One region of the Nocardiopsis sp. L17-MgMaSL7 genome, then DNA from elsewhere that is predicted to be linked to it. Evidence: predicted binding sites of a transcription regulator. Region 1 holds the regulator's gene; the other holds the start of a gene.
The links. The regulator HrcA, encoded in region 1, represses chaperone genes, less so after heat shock. The targets are predictions, from matches to a motif close to TTGGCACTCTCNNNNNGAGAGTGCCAA.

Region 1 (7,168 bases):
GATTCGGTGTGGGTCGGCGGGGTCGCTCCGCCTGGCGCCCGGGGAGGGGCGCCCACCGACACCGGTGGGCCCGCACGGGGCGGGCCCACCGGCCGGTGTCACTACGTACTTCTTCTCAGTCTGCCCGGTGTTCGGGGCCCTCGGCGCCGTCGCCCCGGTCCTTCGGGGTGTCACCGCCCCTGCGCCGTCCGCCGCGCGGCCCCGGTCGGCCCCGGTCTGCGTCGCTCCGGCCGCCCTGATCGGCGTCGTAGCGCCCGTAGGCGTCGACGATCTGCCCCACCAGGCGGTGTCGCACGACGTCCTCACTGGTCAGTCGGCAGAAGGCGATGTCGTCGATATCACGCAGGATGTTCTCGATGGTCCGGAGCCCGCTGGTCTGCCCGCCGGGCAGGTCCACCTGGGTGACGTCGCCGGTGACCACGATCTTCGACCCGAAGCCGAGCCGCGTGAGGAACATCTTCATCTGCTCGGGCGAGGTGTTCTGCGCCTCGTCCAGGATGATGAAGGAGTCATTGAGGGTACGGCCACGCATGTACGCCAAGGGGGCGACCTCGATGGTTCCGGCCGCCATCAGCTTGGGGATGGAGTCCGGGTCGAGCATGTCGTGCAGGGCGTCGTACAGCGGACGCAGGTACGGGTCGATCTTGTCGTACAGGGTGCCGGGCAGGAACCCCAGGCGCTCCCCGGCCTCGACGGCGGGCCGGGTGAGGATGATCCGGTTGACCTCCTTGTCCTGGAGGGCCTTCACCGCCTTGGCCATGGCCAGGTAGGTCTTTCCGGTGCCCGCCGGGCCGATGCCGAACACCACGGTGCGCTCGTCGATGATGTCGACGTACCGCTTCTGGTTCAGCGTCTTGGGGCGGATGGTCTTGCCCCGGTTGGACAGGATGTTGGTGGTCAGCACGTCCGCGGGGCGTTCCTTGCCCGGCGAGCGCAGCATGTGGATCATGCGCTCGATGGTGTCGGGGGTGACGTGGGTGCCGCTCTTGGCGAGCTCGATCAGCTCCTCCACGAGGCGGACCACCACGGCCGTCTCCTCGGGGGTGCCGCTGATCGTGAACTCGTTGCCACGGACGTGGATGTCGCTCTTGAAGGACCGCTCCAGCGCCCGGAGGAGCTCGTCCCCCGAACCCAGCAGGCTGATCATCGTGTGTTCGTCCGGAACCACGACCTTGACCTGGGTCTCCGGGTCCTGGTTCGTGTGAGTTGACTCGGCCATGGTGTGGCCTTGCGGCCGCTGTCCCTACCCTTCGGTCACGGCCCCGGGGTCGGTCGCCCGGGGTTCCTCGCGGACGGGCCGCACACCGTGTTCGACGGTGTCGAACACGGTCACCACGGGTGTGTGGGACAACCGAAGTGGCCGGTGGGGCCCGTCCCCGAGTCTACCAACCAGGGCCCGGGGGGCTCGATGGATTATCGCGGCGCCTACCCGGGGGGCCAGTTCAGCCCGCGACCGCCGAGCACGTGGGCGTGCAGGTGGAACACGGTCTGCCCGGCGCCGGCCCCGGTGTTGAACACCATCCGGTACCCGGACTCCACCACACCCTCGTTCCTGGCCACCTCGTGGGCCTCCCTCACCAGGGCGTCGAGCAGCCCCGTGTCGGTGGCCGCGGCAGCGGCGGCGTCGGCGTGGTGCTCGCGGGGGACGACCAGGACGTGGGTGGGCGCCTGGGGGTTGATGTCGCGGAACGCCACCGTGCGCTCCCCCTCACGGACGATCTCCGCTGGAACCTCGCCCTTCACGATCTTGCAGAAAAGGCAGTCGGGGTCGACCATCGCTCACCTTCCGTCACGCGGCCGCGCGCTCCGTGGCGGCACCGCTCTCTCGGTTCTCGGATTGTCCGCTGACCATGATGCCGCAGGTGCCCGGAACGCCGCAGGTACGCGGCCCACGAGGAGATGAACCCTCAACCTTTCCGCAACCGTTCCGATCCGCGTTCCCCTCCAGCCACCGATCGGGGCGCGATAGTCTTTGTCTCCGTGCGCGTCAGGCTGTGGGCAACGCCCCGCTGTTCGGCCACGTCCGACGTGTTCGGATCGGAACGCACGTCTACTGGAAATGATGAGGTATGCCCTTTCGTAAACCCCGCGACAAGGGTGTGCGTCGAACTGATGTGACGACAGAAACCTTGGTGGCCAACGCCACCACGGCGCCACTCTCGGTCGAGTGGGACGCCGACCACGCAGTGACGGAGCTCTACCGGGAGCACTACCGTCCGCTCGTTCGGCTCGCCGCCCTGCTCGTGAGGGACCACGCGACCGCCGAGGAGGTCGTCCAGGACGCCTTCGTCGCCATGCACGGCGCCTGGCGCCGCCTCAGGGACCCGAACAAGGCCCTCTCCTACCTCCGCCAGGCGGTGGTGAACAAGGCCCGGTCGGTGCTTCGCCACAGGGCAGTCGTCGAGAAGCACGCCCCCAAGGCCCTGCCCGACGCGCCCAGTGCCGAGCACGGGGCCATGAACCTGCTCGAGCGCGAGGCGGTCATCACCGCCCTGCGCAAGCTACCCACCCGTCAGCGAGAGGCCATCGTGCTCCGGTACTACGGTGATCTGTCCGAGGCACAGATCGCGGACGCCATGGGCATCAGCAGAGGCGCGGTCAAGAGCCACACCTCGCGCGGCATCTCCTCCCTTCGCTCTGTACTGGAGCAGACGTCATGAGTAGCCCCAACGATAGGAACGAACCGGAGTTCGAGGACCAACTCCGCCAGATACTGCGCGCCGAGGCCGACGAGGTCACACCTTCGGCCGAAGGCCTCAACCTCATCCGTGAGCGCACCGAGCGCCAACGCGGTTCGTCGTGGTTCGGGCTGCCGTGGCTCCGTCCCGTGACGGCCGTGGCCGCGGCCGTGCTCATCGTCGCCTCGGTGATCATGTCGAGCCCGCAGGTCCGCGAACAGGTCCTGGAGATCGTCCCGGCCGGGGCCGACCGCGAGGGCACCCCGCCCGAGACCCAGTCCGACGGGGGCGACGGCGTGGCGGCTCCCGACCCGTCGACGGACTCCACCTCCGGCACCAGCAAGCTGGAGGAGGAGACCGGGGACGACCCCGAGGGCACCCCCAGCCCCGACAGCTCGCCCTCCTCCTCGGAGGACGACGGTTTCGAGGCCACGTCCCCGTGCCCGCCCGGTGAGGAGCTCGTCCCGACCGCGACCGACGGCGCCCGTGACGAGGACAAGAGGAACAAGGACGACGACCGCGACGACAGGGGCTCCGACAAGGAGACCTGCGCCCCGACCGACGAGCCGAAGGAAGAGCCCACCGACGAGCCCACCAGCCCCGGGGGCGGCAGCGACCCGGACCCCGGTGACGGCGCCGAGGACCCCGGCAGCGGTTCCGGTGGCGGCGGTGAGGAGGACGGGGCCAGCGCGAGCTGACCCCCGACGGCGTCGCCGAACAGACATGACGAAGGGCCCGTGGAGGATTCCACGGGCCCTTCGTCATACCTCTGTGCGTGTGTCCGGCCACCGGGTCACGGTCGCCGGGGACGGACCCCCGGCTCGCGTCCGCTCACCAGCGTCCCGTACGGGCCTGGAGCACGGACAGGGCCGCGACCCCGGCGGTGGAGGTGCGCAGGACCGAGGGGCCCAGCAGGGCCCGGACCGCTCCGGCCGCGTCGAAGGCGGCCAGTTCGGTCTCGGAGATCCCGCCCTCGGGGCCGACCACCAGGACGAGCCCCGCACCGTGGGGTTCCTCCGGCAGTGGGAGCTCCGAGAGTCGAAGCGCCCCCTCCTCGTGCAGGACCACGGCCAGCTCCGCCTCGGCGAGCAGGGCGGCCACGCCCTTGCGGTCCAGCGGCTCGGTGACCTCGGGCGTCCGGGCCCGGCGGGCCTGTTTGGCCGCCTCCCTGGCGCTCGCCCGCCACTTGGCCAGGGCCTTGGCGCCCCGATCACCCTTCCACTGTGTGACACAGCGCTCGGCTGACCAGGGCACGACGGCGTCGACCCCGGCCTCGGTCATCATCTCCACCGCGAGCTCGCCCCGGTCCCGTTTGGGCAGGGCCTGCACCACGGTGATGCGGGGTCGCGGCTCGGGTTCGCTCCTGCGTTCCAGCACACGGCAGACGAGCGTGTCCTTGCCGAGGACCTCGTCGACCTCACAGCGCGCACGAAGGCCGAGACCGTCGGAAAGGTCGACGGTCTCTCCCTCGCCGATACGTCGGACCGCCACGGCGTGACGTCCCTCCGGGCCGTCCAGTCGGATCCGGTCGCCCGCCAGAGCGGCGGTCCCGACCAGGAAGACCGGCGGGGTCACTTGGCTCCGAAGGCGTCGCGGATCTTGGAGAAGAACCCACCGTGCCCGGGGCTGAAGCGGCCCGGATTCTGGTCCTCCCCACGCAGCTCCGCGAACTTGCGCAGCAGGGCTTCCTGCTCCTCGTCCAGCTTGCCCGGGGTCTCCACGTCCACACGGATGCGCAGGTCTCCCCGGCCGCCGCCGTCGAGGTGGGTGACGCCCTTGCCTGGCAGGGTGATGACGTGGCCCGAGTTGGTCCCCGGACGCAGGTCGATGTTCTCGGTTCCGTCGAGGGTGTCGAACGCGCACGAGGCACCCAGCGCGGCCGCCGTCATGGGGACGGTGATGGTGCAGTGCAGGTCGTCGCCGCGACGCTCGAAGGTCGGGTGCGGCTTCTGGACGATCTCCAGGATGATGTCGCCGCGCGGTCCGCCGTTGGGGCCGACCTCGCCCTCGCCCGCGAGCTGGATGCGGGTGCCGTCGTCGACACCGGCGGGGATCTTCACGGTGCGGGTGACCTTCTCCCGAACCCGGCCCTCACCCGCGCAGTCGCCGCAGGGGTTGGTGATGACCGAGCCCTGGCCCGAGCACTGCGGGCAGGGGCGCGAGGTCATGACCTGACCGAGGAAGGAGCGCGTGACCTGGGAGACCTCGCCCTGGCCGTGGCACATGTCGCAGGTGGTCCGGTGCGAACCGGCCGCCGTGCCCTCGCCCTGGCAGGTCTCACACAGGATCGCGGTCGGGAAGGTGATCTCCCGGCTGACTCCGAAGGCGGTCTCGACGAGGTCGAGCTCGATGCGGATCTTGATGCTGCGTCCGCGCCGGACCCGTTCCCGGGGGCCGCGGCCGCCGGGCTGTCCTCCGCCGAAGAAGGCGTTCATGATGTCGTCGAAGGCGAACCCGCCCGCGTTGCCGAAACCTCCGGCACCGCCACCGCCGCCGGGGGCGAAGGGGTCCTGACCCATGTCGAACATCCGACGCTTGTTCTCGTCGGAGAGGACCTCGTAGGCCTGGGTCACTTCCTTGAAGCGCTCCTGGGTCGCGGGGTCCGGGTTGATGTCCGGGTGGAGCTCGCGCGCGAGCCGCCGGTACGCCTTCTTGATCTCGTCCTTGGACGCGTCGCGACGCACCCCGAGAACCTGGTAATAGTCTCTGGCCACTGAGTTACTGTCCTGCCAAAATCTGTCCGACATACCGGGCCACCGCACGGACGGCGCCCATCGTCCCTGGGTAGTCCATACGGGTCGGGCCCACCACTCCGATCTTGGCCAGCGACTGGTTTCCCACGCCGTAGTCAGCCGACACGATGGAAGTGGATCGAAGGCCCTCGTGGAAGTTCTCCGCGCCGATGCGCACTGTGAGCATGGAGGGGTCCTTGGCCTCACCGAGCAGTCGGATGAGGACCATGTTCTCTTCCAGTGCTTCGAGCACCTCGCGCAGGCTGGCCGCGAAGTCGACCGCGGCCAGGTTGGCGGTTCCCGCCAGAACGATCTTCTCCTCGTGTCTTTCCACGAGGCTCTCCAGCAGGATGGAGAGGACCGCGACCGCGACGGGCCGGTCCTCCGGTGCGACCTGGGCGGGCAGGTCCTCCACCGCGTCCGGCACGTCACCGAGGTGTCTGCCCGCGATGGCGCGGTTGAGCATGTTGCGCAGGTCGTCCACCACGGTCTCGCTGACCGATCCCAGCCCGTCGATGACGCGCTGTTCGACCCGGCCGGTGTTGGTGATGACGACCATCATGATGCGCTGGCCGCCGAGCGGCACCAGTTCCACGTGCTGGACCGACGAGCGGGTCAGCGACGGGTACTGGACGATCGCGACCTGCCGGGTGAGCTGCGCGAGCAGCCGCACCGTGCGGGCGACGATCTCGTCGAGGTCCACGGCACCGCCGAGGAAGGACTCGATGGCACGCCGTTCGGCCGCCGAGAGCGGCTTGACGGAGGAGAGCCGGTCCACGAAGAGCCGGTACCCCTTGTCGGTGGGCACCCGTCCCGCACTGGTGTGGGGTTGGGTGATGTAGCCGTCCTCCTCGAGGGCGACCATGTCGTTGCGAATGGTCGCCGAGGAGACACCAAGGGGGTGACGGTCCGCCAACGCCCGGGAACCCACGGGTTCGTTGGTGTTGACGAAGTCCTCGACGACCGCACGCAGGACCGCGAGCTTGCGCTCATCCAGCAACTCGCCACCTCCTGGCACTCCAAGGTCCTCAGTGCTAATTCTATGCCCGGCCGCAAACCCGCACGGCTACCCGCACGCAGTAACACGTGGACGGGGGTCGCTTCTTCCTTCTCGGATCCGCGACGTGCGCCACCCGCCAACGGGCGTCCGGGGTCCGTCACCAGTAGACTGCACCACCGTGGTTACCAAGGGAACCGGCCGTTACGGCCGCGACGTTCTGGCGGGAGACTGGCGGCGACCGAAGAAGGGCACGGTTCGCGAGATACCCCTCAGCCGTGACCTGGTCGTGGAGGACGCCGACGAGACCTTCTGCGGGGCCGTGGTGTCCTGGGACAAGGCCGCGGTGACCCTGGAGGACCGGGACGGGCGCCGCAGGGTGTTCGAGCTGGGCCAGGCCGCCTTCCTCGTGGACGGTGAACCGGTGACACTGGTGCGTCCGACGGAGGCCCCCAAGGGTCCTCTGCGCAGCGCCTCGGGGTCGATCGCGGTGACCGACGCGCGGGCCCGCACGGCCCGCGAGAGCCGGATCTACGTCGAGGGTGCCCACGACGCCGAACTGGTCGAGAAGGTCTGGGGCCACGACCTCCGCGTGGAGGGGGTGGCCGTCGAGTTCCTGGAGGGGGTCGACGACCTTCCCGCGGTGGTGGCGGAGTTCGAGCCGGGTCCGGGGCGCCGTCTGGGGGTCCTGGTGGACCACCTGGTGCCGGGGTCCAAGGAGAGCCGGATCGCCGAGCGCGCCCGTGGCGCGGACGTGCTCG
Region 2 (7,168 bases), on a different contig from region 1:
GGGGGCGACCGGCGCGGGCCCCGGGTCCGGCTCCTCGTCCAGGTGCGCCACAGCGCCCTCGCTCGCCAGCAGGCCCTCGCGCTCGTGCAGCACCGTCGCGCGCCGTCGCGGCCCACCGGGACCGAAACCCAGGCCGCCGAACCACAGCGCGGTCTCCTTCAGTTCGCCGTCCACCGAGATCCACTCGGCCGAGGCGGCGGGGGAGAGGGCCTCGTGCGGGATGCCCGGGGCGGCCTTCAGGCAGGCGGCTTCCGCGCCCTCGGCCAGTCGGGTGGCCACGTCCCATGGCGGCGAGTACGCGGACGGGTCGAACACCCGCCCCCTGCCACCGCGCCGGGCCGGGTCGCAGAACAACAGGGGGTGGTCGCCCACTCCGACCGCGTTCACGTCACCCTCCCGGACCCGGGCGTACTCCGTGAGCCCCATCGCCTCGATGTTGGCGCGGGCCACCGCCACGGTCAGGGGGTCGGCGTCCACGCCCTCCACCGGCACGCCGTGCGCGGCCAGGGCCAGCAGGTCCGCGCCGATCCCGCAGCACAGGTCACCCGCGACGGCGTCCCCGCCCGCCGAGGAGGGCAGGTGTCGGGCGGTGCGCTCGGCCCGGTACTCGGCCACGGTCCGGCGCGTGGACTGCTCCAGGCCGTTCGGGGTGAAGAACATTCGCCCGGCGTTCTCCCCGAATTTGGCCCTGCCGCGCTCCCGCAGGCTTACCTGGGTCATCACGGCGTTGACCAGCTCGGACACCGGGAGGTCCGGGTCGAGCGCGGCCACCCTGGGATCGGTGCGCAGCTTGGAGGCGGTGGCGAGGGGGTCCCTGGCCGCCGCGGCGGGGTCGACCCCTCCGAGGACCTCCCGACCCGCGTCGGTGAGCAGCGCCGAGAACGCGGGCACGTGCATGGAACCTCCTGCTGTGGGCACGACGGTGTGGCGGGTCCGCCCTTCGGCCCGAGTCCCCGCCACATTTCCATTCTGGCACTCTCGGGGGTAGAGTGCTAAACGCGACGAGGCCGGTCTGGCACCCGCGACGACAGGCCGCCGCGGTCGCCCCTTTTACGTGGTTGGTCCGTGCTCACGCATGGGCCGACGTCAGATACACCGAGACTTTGAAGGGGGAGGTCACACCGTGTCGACCGCCACCAAGACCGTGCTGAAGCCGCTCGAGGACCGCGTCGTGGTCAGGACCCTGGAGGCTGAGCAGACCACCGCCTCCGGTCTGGTCATCCCGGACACCGCCAAGGAGAAGCCCCAGGAGGGCGAGATCCTGGCCGTGGGTCCCGGTCGCCTCGACGACAACGGCAAGCGTGTCGCCCTCGACGTGAACGTCGGCGACGTCGTCCTCTACAGCAAGTACGGCGGCACCGAGGTCAAGTACGACGGCCAGGAGTACCTGGTTCTCTCCGCCCGCGACCTCCTCGCGGTCGTCGAGAAGTAGCTCTCGGCGCAGAGCCTTCGAACATCCCGCACCGGTCGGCCTCCAAGCCGGGCGGGGCGGGATGTTCTTTTTCGACCCGAACCGTTAGAGGAAGTAGTCACACATGCCGAAGATCCTGGAGTTCGAGGACGACGCCCGCCGCGCCCTCGAGCGGGGCGTCGACCGCCTCGCCAACGCCGTCAAGGTGACGCTCGGCCCGCGCGGCCGCAACGTCGTCATCGACAAGAAGTTCGGTGCCCCCACCATCACGAACGACGGCGTGACCGTCGCCCGTGAGATCGAGCTGGACGAGCCCTACGAGAACCTGGGCGCCCAGCTGGTCAAGGAGGTCGCCACCAAGACCAACGACGCCGCCGGTGACGGCACCACCACCGCCACCGTGCTCGCGCAGGCGCTGGTCCGCGAGGGCCTGCGCAGCGTCGCCGCCGGCGCCTCCCCGATGTCCCTCAAGAAGGGCATCGACGCCGCGGCCGTCCGGGTCTCCGAGATCCTGCTCGAGCGCGCCGTGCCGATCAAGGAGCGCGCCGACATCGCCTACGTGGCGACCAACTCCGCGCAGGACGCCCAGATCGGCGACCTCATCGCCGAGGCCTTCGACAAGGTCGGCAAGGACGGCGTCATCACGGTGGAGGAGTCCCCGACCTTCGGTCTGGAGCTCGACTTCACCGAGGGCCTCCAGTTCGACAAGGGCTACATCTCGCCCTACTTCGTCACCGACGGGGACCGTCAGGAGGCCGTCCTCGAGGACGCGCAGATCCTGATCAGCCAGGGCAAGATCGGCAACCTGAACGAGCTGCTGCCGCTGCTCGAGCAGGTCGTCCAGAGCAAGAAGCCGCTGCTGATCATCGCCGAGGACGTCGAGGGCGACGCCCTGGGCGCCCTGGTGCTCAACCGCATGCGCGGCACCCTCAACGTGGCCGCGGTCAAGGCGCCCGGCTTCGGCGAGCGCCGCAAGGCCATGCTCCAGGACATCGCCGTGCTCACCGGCGGCCAGGTCATCTCCGAGGAGGTCGGCCTGTCCCTGGAGAACGCGGACCTGTCCGTGCTGGGCTCGGCCCGCCGCATCACCATCACCAAGGACACCACCACCGTCGTCGACGGCGGCGGCCAGCAGTCCGAGGTGGAGGACCGCGTTCGCCAGATCCGCAAGGAGATCGAGGCGAGCGACTCCGACTGGGACCGCGAGAAGCTCCAGGAGCGCCTGGCCAAGCTCGCGGGCGGCGTGTCCGTGCTGAGTGTCGGCGCGGCCACCGAGGTCGAGCTCAAGGAGAAGAAGCACCGCCTCGAGGACGCCATCTCGGCGACCCGCGCGGCCATCGAGGAGGGCATCGTCGCTGGTGGCGGCGCCTCCCTGGTGCACGCCTCCACGGCTCTGGACGACCTCGGCCTGACCGGCGACGAGGCCACGGGTGCGGCGATCGTCCGTCGCGCGCTGGTCGAGCCCGCCCGGTGGATCGCGGAGAACGCGGGCGCCGAGGGCTACGTGGTCACCCACCGCGTCTCCGAGATGGAGGTCGGTCACGGCTACAACGCCGCCACCGGCACCTACGGCGACCTGACCGCCGAGGGCATCCTCGACCCGGTCAAGGTCTCCCGCTCGGCCGTCCAGAACGCCGCGTCCATCGCGGGCATGCTGCTGACCACCGAGGTGCTGGTCGCGGACAAGCCCGAGGAGGACGAGGGCGACGGTCACGGCCACGCCCACTAGGACGTTGGTCGGTGTCCGGTAGGACCCGGTCCGGGGGTGGGGCGCTCCGTCGTCCCACCCCCGTCCACTACCACGAGAGAGCCGATTCACACTCGCTACTACGTACCGTTTTCGGGCTATTTTCCCAAAATGTAACCATTCTGTAGTTGCTGATTGGAGTGGTTGGGTCCCCAACTGCGGGCATCATTCCTAACGTGACGGATGCAGGCGCCCGAACGGGCGTTACCGCGCAGCGGCCAGGTACGCCCCCGGGGCACGACGAGGCGGACCCCGCTCCGCGCGACACGGGGTTGAACCGTCTGGGCACACTCGCCGTTCAGGGGGACGACGGGGCCCTGGACTCACTCCTGCGCGAGGTCAGACCCATGGTGGTCCGGTACTGCCGGACCCGCCTGGCCCGGGTGTCGGGGCTGGCTCACTACTCGGACGACGTGGCGCAGGAAGTGTGCATCGCGCTGCTCACGGCCATCCCGCGCTACCAGGACCGGGGGAGGCCCTTCGCCTCCTTCGTGTTCGGCATCGCCGCGCACAAGGTCGCGGACACCCTCCGCGTGGCCGGCCGGGTGGAGACGGTCCCCACCGACACCGTGCCCGAACAGCCGGACGACGACCCCGGACCCGAGGAGTCGGCGGTACGCGTGTCCGAGGCCCAGCGGGCCAGGGCGCTCCTCGACGAACTGCCCGAACAGCAGCGGACGCTGCTGGTCATGCGGGTGATCACAGGACTTACAGCAGACGAGACGGGACATCTCCTTGGCATGTCGGCAGGTGCGGTACGGGTTGCCCAGCACCGAGCTATTGCTCGGCTTCGGAAGGTGGCCCTGGCGAACCGCGTCCTCCCCTGAACACCGTCGCGCCGCCCGCCCCGGGCGGCGCCGGTGCCCCTCGCGCCTCCGTCAGCGCGGTTACTGCCGTTACCCGCGCTGAGCCGGGCCCGGTTCTCGACGACGCGCGGAAGCGGCGCCCGCCCGCTGGAGGACACCCGGCTCAGCAGGTCTGCTCCCCGCGACGCCGGGACGGCCCTCGCGAGGGTGCGGCCACCGTCCCCGCACTCACCCGCTCCCCAGTGTCGCGGGGCCGGGAGGAATGACCCGGCGTGGCCGACTTGCTGTCATGGGTGAGGGCGGTGGCCGATTCGTGACCGAGGTGACCGGGCGAACATCGCATTCCACCTGGCCGGTGTCGGACGACGACCTAGGATGAGACGACACGCGGGGGCGATCCGCGCAGTTGTTGCCGGGAACAGCGGAGGTTGTGTCATGAGCCAGGACTACAGCGACTACGGGACCAAACTGCTCCCGCCGGGGCTGACCTACGACGACGTCCTGCTGGTACCGGCCTACTCGGACCTCCAGCCGGGTGACGTGGACACCACCACCAAGCTCTCCCGCAACATCAGCCTCAGCATCCCGCTGCTCTCCGCCGCGATGGACACCGTCACCGAGGCCCGCATGGCCGTGGCGATGGCCCGCCAGGGCGGCGCCGGTGTACTGCACCGCAATCTCTCCGCCGAGGACCAGGCCGCCCAGATCGACCTCGTGAAGCGCTCCGAGGCGGGCATGGTCACCGACCCGGTCACCTGTCACCCGGAGGACGACCTCGCCGAGGTCGAGCGCCTGTGCGCCCACTACCGCATCTCCGGTGTCCCGGTCACCGACGCCCAGGGCTCCCTGGTCGGCATCGTCACCAACCGCGACATGCGCTTCGAGAACGACCGCTCCCGGCTGGTCCGCGACGTCATGACCACGGAGAACCTGGTCACCGCCCCCGTCGGCGTCAGCCGCGAACAGGCCTTCGAGCTGCTCCGCAAGCACAAGGTCGAGAAGCTGCCCCTGGTCGACGGCCAGAACCGCCTGCGCGGGCTCATCACCGTCAAGGACTTCATCAAGAGCGAGCAGTTCCCCGACGCCACCAAGGACTCCAACGGGCGTCTCGTGGTCGGCGGCGCCGTCGGCGTGGGCACCGAGGCGGAAGAGCGCGCCAAGCTGCTCATCGACGCCGGGGTCGACTTCATCGTGGTCGACACCGCGCACGGCCACTCCTCCGGGCTCGCCGACATGGTCGCCAAGCTCAAGGCCAACTCCCGCGCGGACATCGTCGCGGGCAACGTCGCCACCCGCGCGGGGGCCCAGCTGCTCATCGACGCCGGTGCGGACGCCGTCAAGGTCGGCGTGGGACCGGGCTCCATCTGCACCACCCGCGTCGTCGCCGGTGTGGGCGCCCCCCAGCTCACCGCCATCCTTGAGGCTGGCCTGGCCTGCGGCCCCGCCGGAGTCCCGCTGATCGCGGACGGCGGCCTCCAGTACTCGGGCGAGATCGCCAAGGCGATCGTCGCCGGTGCCAGCACCGTCATGCTCGGCAGCCTCCTCGCCGGTGTCGAGGAGAGCCCGGGCGAGCTCATCTTCATCAACGGCAAGCAGTTCAAGGCCTACCGGGGCATGGGTTCCCTGGGCGCCATGCGCGGCCGCTCCTTCTCCAAGGACCGCTACGCGCAGGCCGACGTCTCCTCCGAGGACAAGCTGGTCCCCGAGGGCATCGAGGGCCAGGTGCCGTTCCGCGGCCCGCTGTCCGCCGTGGCCCACCAGCTGGTCGGGGGTCTGCACCAGTCCATGTGGTACGCGGGCAGCCGCACCGTGCCGGAGCTGCGCGAGCGCGGCCAGCTCATGCGCATCACCAGCGCCGGGCTGCGCGAGAGCCACCCGCACGACATCAAGATGACCGTGGAAGCGCCGAACTACAACGCGCGCTAACCAGCACGGGGACGGTGCCGGAGCCGCGCCGACCACGGCCGGATAGACTCGCGTCCGCGGTCACGCGACGGTCGACCGACCGGCGCCGCACGTCAGAGGGGAATCGAACAGTTGGCTCAGGTGGAGATCGGGCTGGGCAAGAACGGGCGTCGCGCCTACGAGCTCGATGAGATCGGGATCGTGCCCGCACGACGGACCCGCGACCCGGAGGAGGTGTCGATCGCCTGGCAGATCGACGCCTACCGGTTCGAGACGCCCCTGGTCGTCAGCCCCATGGACAGTGTGGCCTCGCCCAGGACCGTCGTGGCCGTGGGTGAGCAGGGCGGCCTCGGCGTCCTGGACCTCGAGGGTCTGTGGACCCGTTACGAGGACCCGGAGCCCCTGCTCCAGGAGATCCGCGAGCTCGACGACGTCGCCGCGACCAAGCGTCTCCAGGAGATCTACGCGGCACCGATCCAGGAGGAGCTGATCGGCCGCCGGATCGAGGAGATCCGCGACGCCGGTCTGGTGACGGCCGCCCGGCTGTCGCCGCAGCGCACCGCCCAGTACCACAAGGCCGTCGTGGACGCCGGGGTCGACATCTTCGTGATCCGCGGCACCACGGTCTCGGCCGAGCACGTCTCGGGCCGCGCCGAACCGCTCAACCTCAAGCAGTTCATCTACGACCTCGACGTGCCCGTCGTGGTCGGCGGCTGCGCCACCTACACCGCCGCCCTGCACCTGATGCGCACCGGTGCGGCCGGTGTGCTGGTCGGGTTCGGCGGTGGCTCCGGCCACACCACCCGTTCGGTGCTGGGTGTCGCCGTCCCGATGGCCAGCGCCATCGGCGACGTCGCCGCCGCCCGCCGCGACTACCTCGACGAGTCCGGCGGCCGCTACGTGCACGTCATCGCCGACGGCGGCATGACCGGCAGCGGTGACATCGCCAAGGCCCTGGCCTGCGGCGCCGACGCCGTCATGGTGGGTTCCCCGCTGGCCCGCGCCACCGAGGCGCCCGGCGGCGGGTACCACTGGGGCAGTGAGGCGCACCACAGCGAGCTGCCGCGCGGCGAGCGGGTCGGGGTGGGCACCATCGGCGACCTCAAGTCGATCCTGCACGGCCCGGCCTCCACCAGCGACGGCTCCATGAACCTCATGGGCGCGCTGCGCCGGACCATGGCCACCTCGGGCTACACCGACCTCAAGGAGTTCCAGCGGGTCGAGGTCGTGGTGAACCCGCACCGTTAGGGAGCGGCCGTCGGGGAGCCTCCCACGTGCTGGAACCCGACGTGAGTGTGG

Region 2: a site for HrcA is predicted at 970-996, ahead of groES (co-chaperone GroES). Genes of this name have one in related genera too.

The regions. Positions count from the first base shown of each region.
Region 1 covers NZ_QGTF01000001.1:187,845-195,012, forward strand. Annotated here, with positions in the region: gene BDW27_RS00835 (PhoH family protein) at 116-1,219, opposite strand; gene BDW27_RS00840 (histidine triad nucleotide-binding protein) at 1,426-1,776, opposite strand; gene BDW27_RS00845 (SigE family RNA polymerase sigma factor) at 2,130-2,660, shown strand; gene BDW27_RS00850 (hypothetical protein) at 2,657-3,376, shown strand; gene BDW27_RS00855 (16S rRNA (uracil(1498)-N(3))-methyltransferase) at 3,510-4,253, opposite strand; gene dnaJ (molecular chaperone DnaJ) at 4,250-5,392, opposite strand; gene hrcA (heat-inducible transcriptional repressor HrcA) at 5,397-6,410, opposite strand; gene BDW27_RS00870 (DUF3097 domain-containing protein) at 6,589-7,168, shown strand, end outside.
Region 2 covers NZ_QGTF01000006.1:36,547-43,714, reverse strand. Annotated here, with positions in the region: gene BDW27_RS11915 (SAM-dependent methyltransferase) at 1-897, opposite strand, end outside; gene groES (co-chaperone GroES) at 1,124-1,432, shown strand; gene groL (chaperonin GroEL) at 1,536-3,140, shown strand; gene BDW27_RS11900 (sigma-70 family RNA polymerase sigma factor) at 3,431-3,985, shown strand; gene guaB (IMP dehydrogenase) at 4,400-5,890, shown strand; gene BDW27_RS11890 (GuaB3 family IMP dehydrogenase-related protein) at 6,011-7,117, shown strand.